One region of the Bacillus sp. GB_SG_008 genome, then DNA from elsewhere that is predicted to be linked to it. Evidence: riboswitches for the same ligand, from Rfam matches in the RefSeq annotation. Region 1 holds a riboswitch; each other region holds the start of a gene.
What was found. Region 1 has a riboswitch for S-adenosylmethionine ahead of ACTDJC_RS02550 (methionine biosynthesis PLP-dependent protein). Riboswitches for the same ligand answer to the same signal wherever they lie in the genome.

Region 1 (5,204 bases):
CATTTATGTCACAATTTTACCATATTTTATTTTTCTTTCAATAATATAATTGAAAATTTTTGGAATAATTAGAAAAGGAGTTATATATATCAATCTAGAAATTAATAAGGATGGAAAGAAGGGATAGTCATGAGGATAGAATTTTTAGGAACAGGCGGAGCCACACCGATTCCGAGACCAGGGAGTTATAGCAAAGTAAGCAAAGAGGCGAGGGAAAAAGGTTTACCATATAGTAGAATGGGACCAAGTGTTTTTATTCACGATCTTCATTTATTAATTGATACACCAGAAGAAATACGATTGCAATTAGAGAGATCTCACATTTCAAAAGTAGAAGCCGGGATTTACTCACATTGGCATCCTGATCATACGATGGGCCGGAGAATTTGGGAAACGATGGCGTTTGAAACGAACAAAGCTTGGGCTACTACTGTGTATGTACCAGAGCAAGTAGCAGAAGATATGAAAAAATTTCTAGGATCGTGGGATCATCTGCAATTTATGCAGCAACAAGGATGGATTGATTTAATCGTATTACGAGATGAGCAATCTTTCGTGAAAAATAAAGTGAAAGTTACTCCGTTTCGTTTACATGAACAATATGTGTATGCGTTTTTATTAGAAGAAAAAGAAAAGCGGGTATTGATTGCAATGGATGAATTATATAAATGGGAACCACCCGCTCACCTAATTGGTAATTTAGATGTAGCTATTTTGCCGATGGGAATCGTCGAGTTTGATTGGAAGAAGAAAGAGCAAATAAGAGACCGTGCTTTTATTGAACGTATACGCGAGGCGACGTTTGAAGATACGCTAGAAGTAGCGAAGCAATTACAAGCAAAACATACAATCATTACGCACATTGAAGAAGTAGATAATCTTGGATATGACGAACTGAAAGAAATCGAAGCTGAATTGCGGGCAGAAGGTATGAATATAACGTTTGCTTACGATACGATGCAGATTGAAGTGTAGAGGGGCAAAATACATGGCTACATCAAAAGGAAATCTCTATGGAAACTTATTTTACTGGTGATGGGAGAGAAAGAATATATGATGTCACTTCCAATTCTAAAAGCTAATAATCAAGATGTGAGCGTTATTTTAAAGCATTCTGCAGCTGGGGTATATGAAAGTACTGGTAAGACAGTTAACCCTTCGAAAGAAAAGGTATATGCAATGTTTACCGCTATACTGGAAAAAGGGGGATATTATCTAGTAGCCAAAGAAGAGGATCAAATACAAGGATGGATTCTTCTTGGTCAAAATAGAGATTACTTTACAGATGCAATCCATGGATTTATCTATGATTTATTTGTCTTACCTGAATATCGTGGAAAAGGACTATCTAAGATACTTATCCAGCACGGAATTGAGGAGTTAAAATTAAAGGGCTATGAAGAAATAGGTTTAAATGTATTTGCATCGAATACGGCGAAAGAATTATATAAAAGATTAGGTTTTAAAGAAACACAAATTTTAATGAAATTATCCGTTTAATAGATTTAAAGCTAAATGAATTTTCTTCATCTAGCTCTCTTATTTCTCCTAACGGAAAGTATTTGTTTTGAGTCTATAATTATTTTCTACCTATAAATCGCTTCTATGCATGACCAGATTTAACCTTTTTTAAGAGATAACGACCTCTTCTACATACGTAAGCGCATGCTCAAAGTCCGCAATTAAATCGTCTGCGTTTTCTAATCCAACAGATAAGCGTAGCAGTGAATTTGAAATCCCTCGTTTTTCACGTTCTGCTTGTGACATCGCAGCGTGTGACATTTTTGCTGGATACGAAAGAATCGATTCAACAGCTCCTAAACTAACAGCGAATACGGGAAGCTGAATATGTGCTAGAAATTGGCGTAATGCATGTTCAGATTCTAGTGTAAAGGAAAGGACAGCTCCTGCTGATTTTGCCTGAGCGTGCTGTGTTTCATATCCGGCGTGGGACAGTAATCCAGGATAGTAGATATCTTTAATTTTTGGATGCCCTTGCAAATAGCAGGCAATTTTTTCAGCGCTTCGTGAAGAGTGCTCTAAGCGAACGTGCAATGTTTTTAAGCCGCGAAGGACGAGGGAACAATCTTGCGGTCCTAATATAGCTCCAAAAGAATTTTGTAAAAAGCCAACTTTCTTTGCAAGTTCTTCATCTTTTACGACTGCCAATCCGGCGGTAACATCGCTATGACCTGCAAGGAATTTTGTTGCACTATGGAGAACAATATCAGCCCCAAGTTCTAACGGTTGTTGAAATAGTGGTGTTAAAAATGTATTATCAACAAAAGTGAGCGCTCCAACAGATTTGGCAAGCTCACAAACAGCTTTAATATCTGTCACTTTTAATAATGGATTTGATGGTGTTTCAACATAAAAAACTTTTGTATTCGGCTGAATAGTGCGTTCTACTTCTTCTAAATTTGTCATGTCAACGAATGTGTGAGAAACGCCGTATCGAGAGAGAACTTCAGTTACAATTCGATATGTACCTCCGTATACGTCTTCAGAAATAAGAACATGGTCTCCTTGTGATAAAAGAAGAAAAGCTGTTGAAATAGCAGCCATGCCAGATGAGAACGCAAACCCTTTGCTCCCGCCTTCTAGTAAAGCAATTATTTCCTCGAGAGCTTCGCGCGTTGGATTTCCAGAGCGACTATAATCATATTTTCCAAATGCATCTACATCAAATTGATGAAATGTGGATGTGTTATAAACAGGAACATTGACAGCTCCTGTTTGTTTGTCATGCTTAAAACGATTATGAAGTAAAAGCGTATCTAGTGAATAACTCATATTCTCACTCCTTCTTTTACTTGTTTAAGTGCTTGCTGTAAGTCTTGAATTAAATCATCTTGATTCTCAATTCCTACAGAGAAGCGGAGCAGACGATTACAAACGCCGCGGGCAGTGCGAATGTCTTCTGGTATATCGGCATGCGTTTGTGTTGCTGGGTATGTAATGAAGCTTTCTACGCCGCCAAGGCTTTCTGCAAACGTAATAAGAGACAGAGATTGTAAGAATGGATCAATCCATGCTTCTTTTTTCAGTTTAAAAGAGATCATACCGCCTTTTCCCGGATAAAACACATCGGTTATAGATTCTTCCCCTTGTAAATAGGCAACAATTGCTTTTGCGTTTTCTTCATGCTGCTTCATGCGCAGTGCTAATGTTTTCATGCCGCGTATTAAAAGCCAAGAATCAAATGGGCTTAACACAGCTCCAGATGCATTATGATAGTGGGCAAGTTCCTCGCATAGTTTTGCACCTTTAGCAACGACAAGTCCGCTTAACACATCGTTATGACCTCCTAAATATTTTGTAGCACTATGCAGGACAATGTCCGCTCCAGTTGTTATTGGTTGTTGTAAATACGGCGTGTAGAATGTGTTATCAACAATAAGAAGCAAGTTGTGCCGTTTTGCAACGGTAGCAACTGCTGCGATGTCCGTTACTTGCATAAGCGGGTTTGTTGGTGTTTCGATGAAAATTGCTTTTGTATTTGGTGAAATTGCTTTTTCAATTTCTTGTATATGCTGCGTATCTACGTATCTACATCGCACATCCCATTTTTGTTCGTGCTCTGTAAATAAACGATATGTTCCGCCGTATAGATCTTCAGAGACAATAAGTTCGTCACCAGACCGGAATAGTGAAAGGACAAGAAGAACAGCAGCCATTCCTGAGCTACAGGCATAGCCTTGCTCTCCTTGCTCTAAGTCAGCGATTGCGCGCTCTAATAGAAGACGTGTTGGGTTTCCTGTTCGGGAATAATCAAACCCTGTTGACTTTCCAATTCCTTCGTGGCGGTACGCAGTGGAGAAGTAAACGGGTGGATTGACTGTTCCTGTTGTTGTTTCACTGCGATTTCCAATTTGGGCAAGCTTCGTTTCAATTGTAGACATAATAGAATTCCTCCTTATACAAAATAAAAAAGCCTTCTAAGAAGAAGGCTTATATATGACGAATATAGTCTTCTTCTTATCTGTCAAATCAGTTCTCAATTTGCTGGAATTAGCACCTTATTAACAAATAAAAAGCTTGTTAATGGTTGCTGAGGCGTCAATGGGCCAGTCCCTCTACCTCTCTCGATAAGAATTCGAAATATGAAGTTTTTTATTATGTTTTTTACTTTACAACAAATTTAGAAAGAAGCGCAAGTATATTTTGAATAATTTTATTTTTCTTTATTTTCGTTGACTTTCTCACTTTAACATGCTAAATTAATGAAAAAATTAACAAAGATTGTTAATGAGTGAACGGATGATGTTTACTTTTAGCATTCACAATAGAATGAAACTCTTATCAAGAGTGGTGGAGGGAAAGGCCCTGTGAAACCCAGCAACCTTCAAACAACATGTTTGAGACGGTGCTAAGACCTGCAGAACAAATTGTTCTGAATGATGAGAGGAGGATGAAATGCTGTCCCCCTCTTCATTGAGAAGAGGGGGTTTTTTATATTAGAAAGAAGAGAGGGAGATATGTGAAATTACTAGATTTATTGCAAAGAGGAATTGTTATTGGGGACGGGGCAATGGGAACATTGTTGCACTCTCATGGTTTACAAAGCTGCTTTGAAGAGTTGAATTTATCTGAACCGGAGCGGATTATTTCGATTCATAAACAATATGTTGCAGCCGGAGCAGATGTTATTCAAACAAATACATACGGAGCAAATGAAGGAAAACTTCGCATGTATGGATTGGAGGATCGCGTAAGAAAAATTAATCGTGCCGCTGTAAGACATGCAAAAGCAGCTGTGACAGAAAAGAATGCAATTGTTGGAACAATCGGTGGTATGAAACACATTGGAGCAGTTACAACGACTGATATGGAACGAGAATTTATGCTCTTAGAGCAAGCAAATGCCTTACTAGAGGAAAATGTTGATGGGCTATTATTAGAAACCTTTTATGATGAATTTGAATTGCTTCATGCAGTGAAAGTATTACGAAAGCAAACAAACGTCCCTCTTATTGCACAGCTTGCTCTTCACGAAGCTGGTACAACTCAAAATGGAAATAGTGTAGATGGTGTATTGAAGCGGCTTATAGAGTATGGTGCAAATGTGGTCGGATTAAATTGTCAATTAGGGCCGCTTCATATGATCGAATCTTTTAAAACAATAGCAATTCCTGAATATGGTTATTTATCTGCATATCCAAATGCCGGTCTTCCTAAATATGTAGAAGGTCGTTATGTATATG
Region 2 (5,204 bases), 520 kb from region 1:
AACTCATTGGATCGGTCATTGCGTGTATAGGAGCAGCACTTGTATTACTTGCGGGGCATTCACTTGTGGACTCTTTTTATGGCAATGCAATTGGACTCATTACTTCGATTTGCTGGGGATTGTATCCTGTCTTAGCAGGGCCGCTTATGAAGAGATATTCAGCCCTGCGCGTAACGGCCTGGTCAGCAGCAATTGGTGCAGTACCGCTTGTAGTATTAAGCGGTTGGCGAATTGTTCAGCTGCCTTTTGAGATTCAGCACGGCAGTACATGGTTTTCGTTATTATATTCGATTTTTTTCGTTACTGTATTTGGGCTTGTTATGTGGTACGTTGGGATTCAAAAAATTGGTGCATCTCATACGATGGTGTATATGTACGTTACACCGTTTGTAGCAGTTTTATTTGCGGCAATATGGGCGAGAGAGCAGCTATCTTTACAACAAATGATAGGTGGAATTGTTATTTTTGTTGGTTTGTGGCTTGTAAAATCTAAAAAAGCTAATCAAACATTACTCGTAAAAGAAAATATATCAAAATAAGAAAGCAGATCAAATCTGCTTTCTTATTTTTTTATTTTAGGTAAGAAAATAAGATACAAAATAGCTGTAATAAATGGAATCCAGTTGAGAAAAGGTAAGCGGAAAAAGCTAATAAGAATCATACCTGTGAGAAGAACGCTGAGGACCGCATAAAAAATACTATGCTTAGGTGTGTACCAATATAATGTTAAGCCAACAAGAGCTGGGATAACAAAATGAATAAGAGCGATTAAAAAGAAGAGCAATGGAAGTCCCTCCTTTACCGTGTACTTATATATTATATCCATATTTTGTAAGGTTGATAGCTGATTTTTTAGAAATCGTCAAAAATGTTTGCAAATAGGAAAGAGGCTTACGAAATGAATCGTAGGCCTCTTTTATATGTAAGCATGTGCTATCACAAGAAAACGTGGGCTTTGTCGGTGAGTACTTGTTTTCTTGCAATAACAACATACTTATTCACATGATTTAGGATATTTCAAAGTAAAGTCGGGTTTAAGCGATTGGACCGCCAAGTTTTACAATTGTTTCAGAAACGTTATCAAATTTCTTGAAGTTTTCTTTAAACTTATTCGCAAGCTCAGTTGCTTTTGCTTTGTAAGCTTCTTTATCAGTCCATGTTTGTTCTGGCATTAATACTTCATCAGGTACACCAGGAACATGAAGTGGTACTTCAAGACCAAAGATATCATGTTTCGCTGTTTCAGCGCTATCTAACTCGCCGTTTAATGCAGCTTGCACCATTGCGCGTGTATGACCTAAGTTCATACGTTTTCCAACACCGTATTCGCCGCCAGTCCAGCCAGTGTTCACTAAGAATACTTTAGCATCGTGCTTCTCGACTTTTTCTCCAAGCATTTCTGCATAGCGAGATGCATCAAGCGGTAAGAATGGAGAACCGAAGCATGTTGAGAATGTTGCTTGCGGTGAAGTAATACCGCGCTCAGTTCCTGCTAATTTACTCGTGTAACCACTTAAGAAATGGTACATAGCTTGCTCTTTCGTTAATTTGCTGATTGGAGGCAATACGCCAAATGCATCAGCAGTTAAGAAAATGATTGTATTTGGATGACCTGCAACGCTAGGTAATACGATGTTATCAATTGCATCAATTGGATAAGCTGCACGTGTATTTTCTGTTAATGCAGTGTCATCATAATTTGCAATGCGTGTATGATCATCAAGCACAACGTTTTCTAAAACAGAGCCGAATTTAATCGCATCAAAGATTTGTGGCTCTTTCTCGCGAGATAAGTTCACACATTTTGCATAGCAACCGCCTTCAATATTGAATACGCCGTTATCAGACCAACCATGCTCGTCATCACCAATTAATTTGCGGTTTGGATCAGCAGATAATGTTGTTTTACCTGTTCCAGATAAACCGAAGAATAAAGCAACATCGCCTTCTTCACCTACGTTTGCAGAGCAGTGCATAGAAAAAATATCTTGTTCTGGAAGTAAGTAGTTCATGATAGAGAAGATTGATTTTTTCATTTCACCAGCGTATTCTGTACCGCCGATTAACACGATACGCTTTTCAAATGAAACGATAATAAATGTTTCTGAGTTCGTGCCGTCGATTTCTGGATCTGCTTTAAAGTTTGGTGCAGATACAATTGTGAACTGTGAATCATGATTTTTTAATTCTTCCTCAGTTGGACGAATGAATAATTGATGTGCGAATAAGTTATGCCATGCATATTCATTAATAACTTGAAGAGGAAGACGATAGTTGCGGTCTGCTCCTGCAAATCCTTTGAATACGAATAGTTCTTCTTTTTCTTTTAAGTATTCTAATACTTTTGTATATAATTTATTAAAATGCTCTTCAGAAATCGGTTGGTTTACCGAACCCCAAGCGATTTTATCCGTAACAGATGCTTCGTCTACAATAAATTTATCTTTCGGAGAACGTCCTGTATATTTTCCTGTTGAAACAGAAACAGCGCCAGTAGAAGTTAATCGTCCTTCTTTTCTCATTAATACTTTTTCAGTTAATTGTGGAACGCTCAATTGAACCTGTGCATTGCTTCCGTTTAATAACTCATGTAATCCAATTTGGACATTCACAGTACTCATATTTATTTACCATCCTTTGTTTGATTTATGAATATTCCTCGTAATTCCCACTAAAAGTATAACACAATGATATAAATAATGTATACTATTTATTTATTTTTGTTTGTGTTATTATATTATTTTTTTCCATAAATTTCTGCCGTTAAAAACTTATAGGAATATGTGTATATGGATTGACAAATGAAAAGCATTTCTTTAGTATAGTTGAGGACGGATACTCTCTTATCCCGAGCTGGCGGAGGGACAGGCCCGATGAAGCCCGGCAACCTCACTTGTATGTACGACAAGCGCAAGTGAATAGGTGCTTAAACCTGTGCGAGATGTAATGTCTCGAGCGATAAGAGCGAAGGGCAAAAAGCAGTATGCAAGTAGCGAATACAACCTTTCCTCTATATATAGGAAAGGTTTTTCTTTTGCGCTTGTGGGAGAATACATGAATGTCGCAGTTTGTGGCAAATTAAGGATGAGTTCCGTACAATATATACATTTACTGTCGGGAGGTTTACCACATGACAAAAAAACGTCATCTGTTCACATCTGAGTCTGTAACTGAAGGACATCCAGATAAAATTAGTGACCAAATTTCTGATTCAATTTTAGATGCAATCTTAGCAAAAGATGCAAACGCACGTGTAGCTTGTGAAACAACAGTAACAACTGGTTTAGTATTGGTAGCGGGAGAAATTACGACTTCTACTTATGTAGATATTCCAAAAATCGTTCGTGAAACAATTAAAGGAATTGGTTATACTCGTGCAAAATACGGTTTCGATTCAGAAACTTGTGCAGTTTTAACATCTATCGATGAGCAGTCTGCTGACATCGCAATGGGTGTTGACAAAGCGTTAGAAGCACGCGAAGGTCAAATGACTGACGAAGAGATCGAAGCAATCGGTGCAGGCGACCAAGGTTTAATGTTTGGTTTCGCATGTAATGAAACAAAAGAATTAATGCCACTTCCAATCTCTCTTGCTCATAAATTAGCTCGTCGTTTAACTGAAGTTCGTAAAGATGATACATTACCATACTTACGTCCAGACGGTAAAACACAAGTAACAGTTGAGTATGATGAAAACGGTAAACCAGTTCGCGTTGATACAATTGTAATCTCTACGCAACATCACCCAGAGATTTCTTGGGAACAAATCGATCGCAACTTAAAAGAATTCGTAATTAAACCAGTTGTACCAGCTGAATTAATCGATGAAGAAACAAAATTCTTCATTAACCCAACTGGCCGCTTCGTTATCGGTGGACCACAAGGGGATGCTGGTTTAACAGGTCGTAAAATTATCGTAGATACTTACGGTGGATACGCTCGTCACGGCGGCGGTGCATTCTCTGGTAAGGATGCAACAAAAGTTGACCGTTCTGCAGCATACGCAGCTCGTTACGTTGCGAAAAACATCGTAGCAGCAGGTCTTGCTGACAAAGCAGAAGTACAACTTGCATACGCAATCGGCGTAGCGAAACCAGTATCTATCTCTGTTGATACATTCGGCACTGGAAAAGTATCTGAAGAAGTATTAGTAGAACTAATTCGCAGCAACTTCGATCTTCGTCCAGCTGGTATCATCAAAATGTTAGACTTACGTCGCCCAATTTACAAACAAACAGCAGCATACGGCCACTTCGGACGTACTGATGTAGATCTTTCTTGGGAGCGTACAGACAAAGCTGAAGCTTTAAAAGAGCAAGCTGGTCTATAATATAGGAAGAAAAAAGCTTTGCGCACACGCGCAAGGCTTTTTTTATTTAATTACTTTCCTGTTTTTCTAACTTTCCAACGCAGGAAGTACAATACACTTCTCCGCCCAGCTCAATATATTTCTGAATATTTGTTATACCGCTTGGCGGATATTGCATGTAAATCCAAGAACGTTCGTGTACCGCAATTTCCTTTCCGCATGATGTACACGCGGTTGATTTTTTACCGAACATCAATTATTGCCCCCTCTGTGAACGGGATTTTCCAAAGCAGTATGCACTACAAAGTAAAAAGATTGTGGCACATCCAAAACCACCGATGGCTGCGTAAGGCACAGCGTCTTTTAGTACCATGCCGGCGCTAATGGAAGCGACGAAAAGTAAAATAAATAAGGTCGTTAATTTTTTCATTGTATCCATATTCATTTCCTCCCTTTTGAAAATCCCTATATTTCTATTATAAGGAAAAATACGGAAGCGAGATGTTTTTTCTATAAAAATGTGTGACAGGCCGCACATTTTTTTGTTGCTGCATCATATATGATAAAATTTAGATAGTTCAGAAGAAGGAGCGAATGACAATGAGCGTCACAGAACATAAAAAACAAGCACCGGCACAGGTTCGTTGTAAAATCATAACGATTTCGGATACACGTACAGAAGAAACAGATAAAAGCGGCCAGTTATTAAAAGAGTTATTAATAGAAGCAAATCATCAAGTAACAGCTTATGAAATTGTGAAAGATGATAAAGAAAGCATTCAGCAAGCTGTGTTAACAGGCTGCCAACAAGAAGATGTAGATGTTGTGTTAACAAACGGCGGTACAGGAATTACAAAACGTGATGTTACAATCGAAGCAGTTGAAGCGTTGCTTG
Region 3 (5,204 bases), on a different contig from region 1:
ATTATTAGAAGAACCGCATGTTTTATTACTTGATGAACCAACAAACTATCTCGATAACGTTCATATTGAATGGCTTATGGGGTATTTGAAAAATTACGAACATGCTTACATTGTGGTTTCGCATGATGAAGGGTTTTTAAATGAAATTACCAATGTAATTTATCATTTAGAACATAAAGGAATGAAACGTTATATAGGCAATTATCAAACATTTATAAAAAACTATGAACAAAATAAACAGCAATTACAAGTGGCATATGATAGGCAGCAAAGAGAAATTGGAAAGTTAAAGGACTTTATTCAAAAGAATAAAATTCGTAAAGCAAAACAGGCAAAAAGCCGCGAAAAAGTATTAGAAAAAATAAAAAAAATCGGAAAACCAACTTCTGCACTGCAGCCACGTTTTATGTTTCATGTTTACTGTAATCCTGTGAGCCGGATTTTAGAGGCAAAGGATATGCAAATTGGCTACACAGCGCCCTTATTCCCGCCAATTGATTTACAGGTAAAGCGCGGTGAAAAAATTGCCATCGTCGGCTATAACGGTATTGGGAAAACAACAATGTTAAAAACACTATTGGGACATTTGCAGCCTTTAAGTGGTATTGTGAAAATAGGAGAGCGAGTAAATCCAGCTTATTTTGCACAAGAAGAATTTGCTTCAGAACAAACACCAATTGAGGAAATATGGTCATTGCGACCTGATATGACTCAAAAAGAAATTCGGCAGGCCCTAGCAAGGTGCGGTTTAACAGAAGAACATATTGGGCAGCGGCTTTACTCATTAAGTGGTGGAGAACAAACGAAAGTACGTTTATGTGAATTGATGTTAACAGAAAGTAATGTACTTGTTTTAGATGAACCGACTAATCATTTAGATATTCGAGCAAAGGAAGCGCTTAAGGAAGCCCTCATGCAATATGAAGGTACGGTGTTACTAGTTTCTCATGAACCAGATTTTTATGAAGATTGGGTGACGCAAGTTTGGCATGTGCAGGGGTGGCGCAAAGAGATAAAATAAGGGATATCAAAGGAGCGTATAGCTCCTTTATCCCGCTATTTTTGAGCAGTAAGCCCCCCAATGGGGGAAGTTTCGCTTTATTGTTCGAGAATAAAAAAAATTCAGAAAAGCATGTTGACAAAATGTTTTACAAGATTTAGTATAAGGTACATAGTTTTTGACAACTTTATACCGATACTCTTATCCAGAGAGGCGGAGGGACTGGCCCGATGAAGCCCGGCAACCAAACTTACGAAACGGTAAGTTCAGGTGCTAATTCCAGCAAAACGATTATCGTTTTGGAAGATAAGAGAGGAAGCTACTTTTATATATAGGACACCTCTCTTAACTTTAGAGAGGTGTTTTTATTTTGTCAAAAAGATAGAAACTAAGGAGGAACTGAGATGAAGAAATTATTATTAAGTATTGTAAGCGGAGCTGTATTGTTACTAGGGGCATGCAGCCTAGATTCAACAAAAGATGCTAAGGCATTAGATGAGAAGAAAATTACTGTTGGCGTAACCGGCGGGCCGCATGAACAAATTTTGGAGAAAGTAAAAGAAGTAGCTGCAAAAGATCATTTACAAGTGGAGATTAAAGTGTTCAATGATTATGTAATGCCCAATGTATCGTTAGATGAAAAAGACATTGATCTGAATAGCTTTCAAACGAAATCATATTTAGATGTATTTAAAGAAGAACGCAAAATGAAGTTAACAGAAGTATTTTCAACAGTAACGTTTCCAATGGGGATTTATTCAAAGAAAGTGAAAGATGTGAAGGACTTAAAAGAAGGGGATGCAATTGCGGTACCGAATGATCCAACAAATGAATTACGCGCGTTGAAATTATTTGAGAAAGCGGGCGTATTAAAAGTTGATCCAAAAGCAAAAGAGAAGGCAACCGCGAAAGATGTAGTAGAGAATCCTAAAAACTTAAAAATTGTTGAACTAGAAGCATCCCAGCTGCCAACACAGTTAAGTGAAGTACAAGCAGCTGCCATTAATACAAACTTTGCAATGGGTGCAAAACTACATCCAGCAAAAGATTCTATTTTCCGTGAAGGAAAAGATTCGCCATATGTAAACTGGGTCGTTGTTCGCTCAGATAATAAAGATGATGCAGTCGTAAAGCAGTTTAAGAAAGCTTACCAATCACCAGAAGTGAAAGAATTTATTGAGAAAAAATTTGATGGAGCTGTATTGCCATCGTGGTAGGGGATGAAGTGCATGATTGAATTACAGAATGTATCTAAAATATTTGAAACAGAAAAAGGGAAAGTAGAAGCACTTAAAGGTACATCGCTTACTGTGAAAACAGGAGAAATATTTGGAGTTATTGGATATAGCGGTGCCGGGAAAAGTACGTTAATCCGCTGCGTCAATTTATTAGAAAGGCCGACGACTGGTCATGTTCTTATAAATGGAAAAGATTTAACATCTTTATCTTCAAATGAGCTTGCACAGGCAAGGCAAAAAATTGGCATAATTTTTCAAGGGTTTAATTTATTAAAAACAGCAACTGTATATGAAAATATAGCACTTCCGCTTCGACTTACAGGAGTTACAAAGGCTGAGATTCAAAATAGGGTAGAAAAATATTTGCGCATTGTTGGATTGTTTGAAAAAAAAGATGCGTATCCGAATGAACTTTCAGGGGGACAAAAACAACGGGTCGCGATTGCCCGCGCCCTATCTCACGAACCAGAAATATTACTAAGTGATGAAGCAACAAGTGCATTAGATCCGGAAACAACAGAATCTATTTTAGATTTGCTTTTAGAAATTAATGAGGAGATTGGGATTACGATTTTACTGATTACGCATGAAATGAATGTTATTCAGCGCATTTGTGATCGCGTAGCGGTAATGGAAAACGGTAGTATTGTAGAAAGCGGTAAGGTAAGAGATATATTTACGAATCCGCAGCATGACACAACTAAAAAGTTTGTAAACAGTTCATTTGCTTCAAAAATTCCTAACGTATTACAGGTTGAATTACAAAAGAATGGTGAAATCGTTACGTTATCGTTTATTGGAAATTCATCTGGTGAACCAGCACTTGCTGTTGCGACAAAGCGCTTTAATGTGTATCCCAATATTCTATCGGGGAACATCACCCAGCTGAAGCATGAGGCGTATGGAAAATTAGTTGTTCATATGAAAGGAGAAACAAAAGAAGTACATAGGGCATTATCATTTTTACAAGAACAGGGAATTATTGTAGAAGGGGGCGGAAAAGAACATGACCAGCAAGTCCTTTTTGGGTGAGTGGAGTGAAGTAATATGGGAAGCAACGATTCAAACATTTCAAATGACAAGCATTGCTCTTTTTATTTCAATTATCATTGCGCTTCCGCTTGGTGTAGCACTTGTGTTAACACGTCCCGGCGGGCAACTAGAGAATAAAATCATATATCCGATTCTCAATACAGTGATTAATATCATTCGGTCTATTCCGTTTATTATTCTACTATTTTTTATTTTACCTTTTACAAAATTCATTGTTGGGACAACAATTGGAGTAAAAGGAGTAATTGTACCACTTGTCGTATTTACAGCACCTTATATTGCACGTCTTATGGAAACAGCATTACTTGAAGTTGATCGAGGAGTATTAGAAGCCTATAAAGCGATGGGAATCTCGACTCGAAAAATAATTTGGTATGTGATGGTTAGGGAAGCAAGGCCATCTTTAGTTCTAGGTTTAACGATTGCGACGATCGGGTTAATTGGTGCAACTGCAATGGCGGGACTTGTTGGAGCAGGTGGGCTTGGTGATTTAGCATATCGCTTTGGGCATTTGCGTTATGAACCAGAAGTGATGTATGCGACCGTTCTAATTTTAATTATCCTCGTACAAGGATTGCAGTCTCTTGGAAATGGGATTGCTAGAAAATTAAAAAAAGATTAATAGAAAATGTAAAAACGGTGCCTCTTTTGTGCAAGAGCGCCGTTTTCTTTGTTCCAGTTAAGATAATTAGAGTTTCAAATATTAGAAAAACGACAGTTTTATATTTATCTCGCTACTTTTGGGCAGTAAGATCCCAACCTCAAGATGCAGAGAAAGTGAAGAAAATAGGTGGGGATGAAGAAATCCTACTTGATGGAAGTTTCACTTTATAAATCTATTTTGCGTGTATGAATCATATAAAAATAGCTTGTTTTATTGACGGAATTACATATATTTCCGTATGATGATAATGAAGCCACGGCACATGAAGTTTTTAACATATCTATATAAATGCTGATACATGACAAAGGAAAGCCTCTTGAATGAAAGGATTTGTCAATGATACCAGAAGCTTCGCATAAGTTATAAAATTTTAAAAAATGCTGGCATGATTCCTGAAGAAATGCAGCTACAAAAAGATATGTTAAAAATCGAAGATCTGATTGCTTGCTGTCACGATGAAGCAGAAAGAAGGCAATTATAAGAAGAATTAATTGCAAAATCGCTTCGTCTTCAGCAAATGCTAGAAAGGCGTAAATTAAAAGAAACATCAGTATTTGGCACATATCGTAAAAAGATATTTCAAAAATTCATGTAAGAAAGAGGGATTTGCATGAAACAATTCTCAAATATAGAAGAACTAACAGCATATATTGAACAACAGCCATTATTACTACTATTTATTAAAACTGAAGATTGCGGTGTATGCGACGTTATGCTCGAAAAAATAACACAATTACTCGAACATCATTCGAATGTGGAAAGAATTGTTGTTTCATTAGAGGATATGAGGGAAATTTCAGGGCAATATTTAGTGTTTACTGCACCAACTGTTTTACTATTTTACGGTGGAAAAGAAATAGTACGAGAATCTCGTTTCATTTCTTTGGAGAATATAAATCGTATTCTACAAATGATTGAATAGTGAAAGGGGGATTTAAAATGGAAATATTAGTAGGCGCTGTGCTTTTTATTATACTATTTTGGATTATTGTAAAAGTAATTGTATCTAGTGAAAGAAAGCGGGCACAAAAACAATATAAGTCTGATGCAACGGGTAGTACAACGTATACTGCTACACCATTTTTTTTCGCAGGACCTAGTGAGAGTTCAGGAGATTGTGATAGTTCTTTTGGTGGAGATGGTGGAGATGGCGGAGATGGTGGAAGTTGTGGTGGCGATTGAAGTTAATATGGAAATGCGTCTGAAAAGGCGCATTTCTTACTGTTTTGAAATTTAAACAAACGTTTGA

Region 2: linked by a shared signal. The riboswitch ahead of metK (methionine adenosyltransferase) and the one ahead of ACTDJC_RS02550 (methionine biosynthesis PLP-dependent protein) in region 1 are both predicted to bind S-adenosylmethionine.
Region 3: linked by a shared signal. The riboswitch ahead of ACTDJC_RS17925 (MetQ/NlpA family ABC transporter substrate-binding protein) and the one ahead of ACTDJC_RS02550 (methionine biosynthesis PLP-dependent protein) in region 1 are both predicted to bind S-adenosylmethionine.

The regions. Positions count from the first base shown of each region.
Region 1 covers NZ_JBPZSK010000001.1:516,065-521,268, forward strand. The annotation lists gene ACTDJC_RS02535 (MBL fold metallo-hydrolase) at 130-975, shown strand; gene ACTDJC_RS02540 (GNAT family N-acetyltransferase) at 1,054-1,500, shown strand; gene metC (cystathionine beta-lyase) at 1,630-2,793, opposite strand; gene ACTDJC_RS02550 (methionine biosynthesis PLP-dependent protein) at 2,790-3,902, opposite strand; SAM riboswitch class I at 3,976-4,095, opposite strand; SAM riboswitch class I at 4,297-4,407, shown strand; gene ACTDJC_RS02555 (bifunctional homocysteine S-methyltransferase/methylenetetrahydrofolate reductase) at 4,481-5,204, shown strand, end outside.
Region 2 covers NZ_JBPZSK010000001.1:934-6,137, forward strand. The annotation lists gene ACTDJC_RS00005 (DMT family transporter) at 1-539, shown strand, start outside; gene ACTDJC_RS00010 (hypothetical protein) at 563-784, opposite strand; gene pckA (phosphoenolpyruvate carboxykinase (ATP)) at 1,035-2,621, opposite strand; SAM riboswitch class I at 2,841-2,965, shown strand; gene metK (methionine adenosyltransferase) at 3,131-4,330, shown strand; gene ACTDJC_RS00025 (hypothetical protein) at 4,377-4,562, opposite strand; gene ACTDJC_RS00030 (hypothetical protein) at 4,566-4,748, opposite strand; gene ACTDJC_RS00035 (MogA/MoaB family molybdenum cofactor biosynthesis protein) at 4,910-5,204, shown strand, end outside.
Region 3 covers NZ_JBPZSK010000007.1:102,681-107,884, reverse strand. The annotation lists gene ACTDJC_RS17930 (ABC-F family ATP-binding cassette domain-containing protein) at 1-1,021, shown strand, start outside; SAM riboswitch class I at 1,199-1,313, shown strand; gene ACTDJC_RS17925 (MetQ/NlpA family ABC transporter substrate-binding protein) at 1,405-2,217, shown strand; gene ACTDJC_RS17920 (methionine ABC transporter ATP-binding protein) at 2,230-3,270, shown strand; gene ACTDJC_RS17915 (methionine ABC transporter permease) at 3,245-3,913, shown strand; partial or broken gene ACTDJC_RS17910 (DnaJ family domain-containing protein) at 4,250-4,550, shown strand; gene ACTDJC_RS17905 (thioredoxin family protein) at 4,566-4,877, shown strand; gene ACTDJC_RS17900 (hypothetical protein) at 4,895-5,137, shown strand.